Regions from separate parts of the Jejuibacter calystegiae genome, predicted to be linked through region 1. Evidence: predicted binding sites of a transcription regulator. Region 1 holds the regulator's gene; the other holds the start of a gene.
The links. The regulator CRP, encoded in region 1, controls carbon source genes, mostly activating them, when cyclic AMP is high. The targets are predictions, from matches to a motif close to ATGTGANNNNNNTCACAT.

Region 1 (3,481 bases):
CGTGGGCATTCTGTCGTAGCAGGCCGCTCTGCCACTGAGGCCACAGCCAGACCATGCCGCCAAAGGCGATCAGGCAACCGAGCAGCGTATCCACCAGTCGGGTCATAATAAACTGCTCACCGCTCAGCGAAAGCAGTTGCAGGCTGTAAACCGCAGTGATGGTAAATCCGACGGTCGCCAGCGCGTAATGTTTACGGATTATCAGGTAGCCAATCAGCGTTATCAGCAGCATTCCCGCCAGAATATAGCCCTGGGGTACGTTAAAGTGTAGCGCGCCCGCCGCAATTAACAGACCCGCGATAGTTCCCCCCGCCCGGTGCAGAATGCGTACCCGGGTGGCGCCATAGCCGTTCTGGGTGACAAACATGATGGTCATTAGTATCCACCAGGGTTTGGGCAGATTGAGCGCGGCGCCAAGCAGACTGGCGATGGCAAGCATGGTTCCAATGCGCGCTGCGCTACGCAGCGCCGAGGACTTCAGCGACAGATAGCTGCGCAGCGCCCGAAGCAGCGGAAGATGCTGTTGCCGGTCGGCCATCAGATCCCGAATATAGAGCGGGCGCTGGGTGCGCAGTAGTCGGGCGATACGGCTGAAGTGATAGTGGCAGAACTGCCCCACCGGGTTTTCCGGATGCTGGCGGGCAATCTTTTCCAGCGCGGAGATGGGTTTTTCCATGCTAAAGCGCCGGGGATAGCGGTGGTAGAGTATATCGTCGCTGACTACGCGCAGCCGGGCGGCCACGGTACGGGCCGCCCAGCGAATCACCGGTTCCGCGTGGCTCTGCTCTACCAGTTTCTGTACCTCTTCAGGCTGGTGAAGGCTGACGGAAATATGCTCCTGAAGATCCAGCGCCACCTGAAAGACGCGCAGCAGGCGCTTATAATCATTCTGGCGGCTGGTGGCAGATAGCATATGCAACTGCTGATAACAGAGGCTGATGAGATCCACCACCTTTTGCTGACGAATCAGCAGCGGCGGCAGCGCATTTTCCGGATCGGTATGCTGGGTCAGCAGGCTGTATTTGGCTTCGCAGTAGTCCGCCAGTTCGCGATAGAGCAGGCTCAGGGTCTCGCGTAGCGGCTGCTCACGCCACATCCAGAACCAGAACCAGTTAAAGGCGCCGTACCACAGGGTGCCGAGCGCATACAGCAGCATCGGCTGCCAGACCGGCATATTGCCGGCCAGCCCCAGAGTAAAGATCGCGGCGATAAGCGAAGCAGGCAACAGGCGGCCATGCAGGGCGCTGATTTCCGCCGTAACGCCCAGTAACAGCGCCATTCCGAAGAAGATGGCGGCCAGTGGCAGCTTTTCCATCAGCAGTAGCTGCACCATCAGGCTGCTAAAGGCGAACAGCGAGCCGCCGACGATCAGGCGTTTAAAGAAACGTTTATGGGGGGTATCCAGGCCCGCGATATTGCAACAGGCGGGAACCAGCGAGAAGAGCAGGCCCTGTTGCAGGCTACCGAATATTAGCCCGATAATCACCGGCAGCGACAGTACCAGGGTCTGACGCAGCGCGTAGTTAACTTCGGGGTGATAGATCAGTCGGCGCATTGGCACAGGGTAACGCGTCAGTGGCAAAGAGAAAAACGGCGCGTTGCCACAACACGCCGTTACAGACCGGGATTAACGGGTACCGAAGACGACGATGGTTTTCCCGTGTGCGGAGATCAGGTTTTGATCTTCCAGCATCTTCAGAATACGGCCAACGGTTTCGCGGGAACAGCCCACGATCTGCCCGATTTCCTGACGGGTGATTTTGATCTGCATTCCGTCCGGATGGGTCATTGCGTCCGGCTGTTTTGCCAGGTTCAGCAGAGTCTGTGCGATACGACCTGTCACATCCAGGAAGGCGAGATTGCCCACTTTCTCTGAGGTGACCTGCAGACGGCGGGCCATCTGCGAGGAAAGGCGCATCAGAATGTCCGGGTTTACCTGGATCAGCTGACGGAATTTCTTATAGGAGATTTCAGCGACTTCGCAGGCGGTTTTCGCCCGTACCCAGGCGCTACGCTCCTGGCCTTCTTCGAATAGCCCCAGTTCACCAATGAAATCCCCCTGATTCAGGTAAGAGAGGATCATCTCTTTCCCTTCCTCATCTTTGATAAGTACTGCGACAGAGCCCTTAACGATGTAATAGAGGGTTTCGGCTTTTTCACCCTGATGAATAAGTGTGCTCTTCGATGGATACTTATGAATGTGGCAATGAGACAAAAACCATTCGAGAGTCGGGTCTGTTTGCGGTTTGCCAAGCACCATGCGCGGTTATCCTCTGGTTATAAGCTGACGCCCGGAAGAATATGGGCCTCCGGGCGTATTGATCGTTTGTCCCCGCTCTTGGGGATCTGGCATGAGAAAAGCCTGTAAGCTACATAAATTTCACGTGAAATTTCATCCCGTACGCGCTTCGCCGCGCCGCGAGAGGGTATCCTCAGTGTTTTAGCATAGCTTTTTCCGGGTGTCTCCTATTGTCTCGTTTCAGCTTGACCCGGATCGCCTTCTGTTGCGACTTTCTTTGCGGCGGCTTACTCTGTGGGGAAGAATGGCTTGATGGGAGCGACAACATGCAGTCACGAGTAAAATGGGTTGAGGGCCTGACTTTCCTGGGTGAGTCCGCCTCCGGGCATCAGGTGCTGATGGACGGGAATTCCGGCGACAAGGCCCCCAGTCCGATGGAGATGGTGCTGATGGCGGTGGGAAGCTGTAGCGCCATCGATGTGGTCTCTATTCTGCAAAAGGGTCGCCACGGCGTGACCGACTGCGAGGTGAAGCTAACCTCGGAGCGTCGTGAAGAGGCGCCGCGCCTGTTCACTCATATCAATCTGCACTTTATCGTTACCGGCCAGGATCTGAAAGACAATGCGGTGTCGCGTGCGGTGGATTTGTCTGCCGAGAAATACTGCTCTGTGGCGCTGATGTTGGGTAAAGCGGTGAATATCACCCATTCATATGAGGTGGTGGAAGGCTGATGCTGGCTGGGGAGGGGAGACAGATTCCCCTCCCCAGCCAGGGATTAGGCTATCTTTTTACCTTCCATAATGCGCCGCACCAGCGGCGTCATAATCAGCTCCATCGCCAGTCCCATCTTGCCGCCCGGCACCACCAGCGTATTGATATGCGAGATAAACGAGCCCTGCAGCATCGCCAGCAGCCAGGGATAATCGACCTCCAGATCCCGGAAGTGGATCACCACAAAGCTTTCATCCAGCGACGGGATCTCTCTGGCGGCGAAGGGATTAGAGGTATCTACCGTCGGCACGCGCTGGAAGTTGATGTGGGTACGTGAGAACTGCGGGGTGATGTAGTTGATGTAGTCTTCCATCGAACGCACCACCGAATCCATCACGGCTTCACGGGAATGGCCGCGCTCGCTGGTGTCGCGCACCAGTTTCTGAATCCACTCCAGGTTGACGATGGGTACTACGCCGACCAGTAGATCCACATGCTGCGCCACATCGTGCTGCGAGGTGACCACGCCGC
Region 2 (3,481 bases), 1.7 Mb from region 1:
GGCGATACTTTTACCCTGAATCTGGATTCGCTACAGGCCCTGTTACCGGCAGCCTTTTCGATGGCGCTACTGGGGGCCATTGAATCGCTGCTGTGCGCGGTGGTGCTGGACGGCATGACCGGCACCCGCCATAACGCCAACGGCGAGCTGCTGGGCCAGGGGCTGGGCAATATTGTCGCGCCATTCTTCGGCGGCATTACCGCCACCGCCGCTATCGCCCGCTCCGCCGCTAACGTGCGCGCCGGGGCCAGCTCGCCGGTATCGGCCATTATCCATGCCCTGCTGGTGCTGCTGGCGCTGCTGGCTCTTGCTCCGCTGCTCTCCTGGCTGCCGCTTTCCGCCATGGCGGCGCTGCTGCTGATGGTGGCCTGGAATATGAGCGAGGCGCGTAAAGTGGTGGCGCTACTGCGTCAGGCGCCGAAGGACGACATCATCGTGATGCTGATTTGTATGTCACTGACGGTGCTGTTCGATATGGTCATCGCCATTAGCGTGGGGATCGTCATGGCATCGCTGCTGTTTATGCGGCGCATTGCGCGCATGACCCGGCTGGCGCCACTGCCGGTGACGACCCCGAACGACGTGCTGGCGCTGCGGGTGACCGGGCCGCTGTTTTTCGCCGCGGCGGAGGGGATCTTTAACGATCTGAGCCAGCGCCTTAACGGCCACCGGCTCCTGATACTGCAATGGGATGCAGTACCGCTGCTTGACGCGGGAGGGCTGGATGCCCTGCGCCGCTTTGTGGCGAAACTGCCTGAAGGCTGTGAACTGCGCATCTGTAATCTGGAATTCCAGCCGCTGCGGACTCTGGCCCGGGCCGGTATTCAGCCCATTCCCGGTCGCCTGGCCTTCTTCGCCGATCGCGACGAAGCGCTGGCCTGAATACGAGATAAAAAAAGCGCCGTATCAGACGGCGCCTTCTTCATGACCTGGCGAACGAGCATCAACCGTGACGATGCTGCCTGCCGCCGCTGCGACGGCAGCGTTTATCGTAGTGCCGTACCCACCAGTAGCGATCTGTTACCCGTTCACGACCGCTAATACGTGCCCCCGCCAGCCACAGAATTGCGCCAACAAAGATGCTGAATACCGCACCGTGGGCTAAAAATTCTGGTAAATTAAACTGTGGAAGCTGGTTAAGTACGGAATAGCCTACGCCGCCAATCATTACCACTAACCCCAACCCCATCAACATATTGCCGAGTAATGAAGCGTTTTTGCGTTTCATCTGTCACCTCCGGAACCTTGGGTCGCCAGGGAATATCCCCTTTCCTTGTAAGTCAAAGTATAGGCAATACCTCATTTCAATGTGTGCGGTATCGATCACAACTCAGAATATTTGACTAACAAAACTTTACAAATAACCTACTGAACATCTTCCTTTTTGAATGATTGGTATCAGTGATTATTATCATTCATAACCAAAGCGGCGCACGCCTTTTGTCATCGCGCCTTCGGCACAGTACACTAGCGCGCAGGTCAAAACCCTTTAGGACAGTGATGTGACGATTAAACTGATTGTCGGCCTCGCCAATCCGGGGGCGGAATATGCCGCCACCCGCCATAACGCCGGGGCCTGGTATGTGGATCTGCTGGCTGAGCGCCACGGCCAGCCGCTGAAAGAAGAGGCAAAATTCTTCGGTTATACCGCACGCATCAAGGTTAATGGCGAAGATGTGCGCCTGCTGGTCCCCACCACCTTTATGAACCTGAGCGGTAAAGCGGTGGCTGCACTGGCGGGTTTCTACCGAATTAATCCGGACGAAATTCTGGTGGCCCACGATGAGCTCGACCTGCCCCCGGGTGTGGCGAAATTTAAACTCGGCGGCGGTCACGGCGGCCATAACGGGCTTAAAGACATCATCAGCAAGCTGGGCAATAACCCCAACTTTCACCGTCTTCGCGTAGGAATCGGCCATCCGGGCGATAAAAACAAGGTTGTCGGTTTTGTGCTGGGTAAACCTCAGGCGGCCGAGCAGAAGCTGATTGACGAAGCCGTAGACGAAGCGGCGCGTTGCACCGAAGTGTGGTTTAAAGAGGGGCTGGCGAAGGCAACCAGCCGGCTGCATAGCTTTAAAGCGCAGTAGCCCCCTGTCCCGGCCACGGGCGGGATTTCTCCCCCCTGGGCGCCGGGTTTAGGTGTATAATAGCCATAGTCATTCGTTTTTCATCATCAGGCAACCTATAACCTGATGATTATCAAGCAATTAAGGTGATCTAAACCATGGGATTCAAATGCGGTATCGTCGGTCTGCCGAACGTGGGTAAATCCACTCTGTTCAACGCCCTGACCAAAGCAGGCATTGAAGCGGCGAACTTCCCGTTCTGTACTATCGAGCCGAACACTGGCGTGGTGCCGATGCCCGATCCGCGTCTGGACAAACTTGCCGAAATCGTAAAACCGCAGCGCGTGCTGCCAACCACCATGGAGTTCGTGGATATCGCGGGCCTGGTGAAAGGCGCATCCAAAGGCGAAGGTCTGGGCAACCAGTTCCTGATGAACATCCGTGAGACCGAAGCTATCGGCCACGTGGTGCGCTGCTTTGAGAACGACAATATCATTCACGTCGCGGGCAAAGTGAATCCGGCAGAAGACATTGAAGTGATCAACACCGAGCTGGCGCTGTCTGATCTGGACACCTGCGAGCGCGCCATCCACCGGGTACAAAAGAAGGCCAAAGGCGGCGACAAAGACGCTAAAGCCGAACTGGCGGTGCTGGAAAAGTGCCTGCCGCAGCTGGAGCAGGCCGGCATGCTGCGTAGTCTGGATCTAAGCAAAGAAGAGAAAGCGCTGATCCGTTACCTGAGCTTCCTGACCATGAAGCCCACCATGTATATCGCCAACGTTAACGAAGACGGCTTCGAAAATAACCCGTACCTGGACATGGTCCGCGAAATCGCCGCCGGTGAAGGTTCAGTGGTGGTCGCGGTCTGCGCCGCCGTAGAAGCCGATATCGCCGAGCTGGAAGACGACGAGCGCGACGAATTTATGCAGGAGCTGGGTCTGGAAGAGCCGGGCCTGAACCGCGTGATCCGCGCCGGTTATGAGCTGCTGAACCTGCAGACCTACTTCACCGCAGGCGTAAAAGAAGTGCGCGCCTGGACCATTCCGGTTGGCGCCACCGCCCCACAGGCGGCCGGTAAAATTCACACCGACTTCGAAAAAGGTTTTATCCGCGCCCAGACCATCGCCTACGAGGATTTTATTACCTACAAGGGCGAACAGGGTGCCAAAGAGGCCGGTAAGATGCGCGCCGAAGGCAAGGAGTATATCGTTAAGGATGGCGATGTGATGAATTTCTTGTTTAACGTCTAAAGCGCTACTGCTGTCTTAGGGGATTCGCTGAATCTTGCTAAGACGGGTAAAACACAAAAATCCACGCGGTTGCGTGGATTTTTTTATGGGAATGGAAAAAATTATCGAATATACCTCTGACATGTTGATTAAATCCATTGCAATTCATCTTTTTTCCTTTCCGCA

Region 2: the regulator CRP is predicted to act here: its motif matches at 1,312-1,329, upstream of pth (aminoacyl-tRNA hydrolase).

The regions. Positions count from the first base shown of each region.
Region 1 is NZ_CP040428.1:739,083-742,563, reverse strand. Features, by position in the region: gene FEM41_RS03525 (YccS/YhfK family putative transporter) at 1-1,555, opposite strand, end outside; gene crp (cAMP-activated global transcriptional regulator CRP) at 1,628-2,260, opposite strand; gene FEM41_RS03515 (OsmC family protein) at 2,566-2,970, shown strand; gene FEM41_RS03510 (phosphoribulokinase) at 3,015-3,481, opposite strand, start outside.
Region 2 is NZ_CP040428.1:4,183,060-4,186,540, forward strand. Features, by position in the region: gene dauA (C4-dicarboxylic acid transporter DauA) at 1-882, shown strand, start outside; gene ychH (stress-induced protein YchH) at 944-1,228, opposite strand; gene pth (aminoacyl-tRNA hydrolase) at 1,503-2,087, shown strand; gene ychF (redox-regulated ATPase YchF) at 2,225-3,316, shown strand.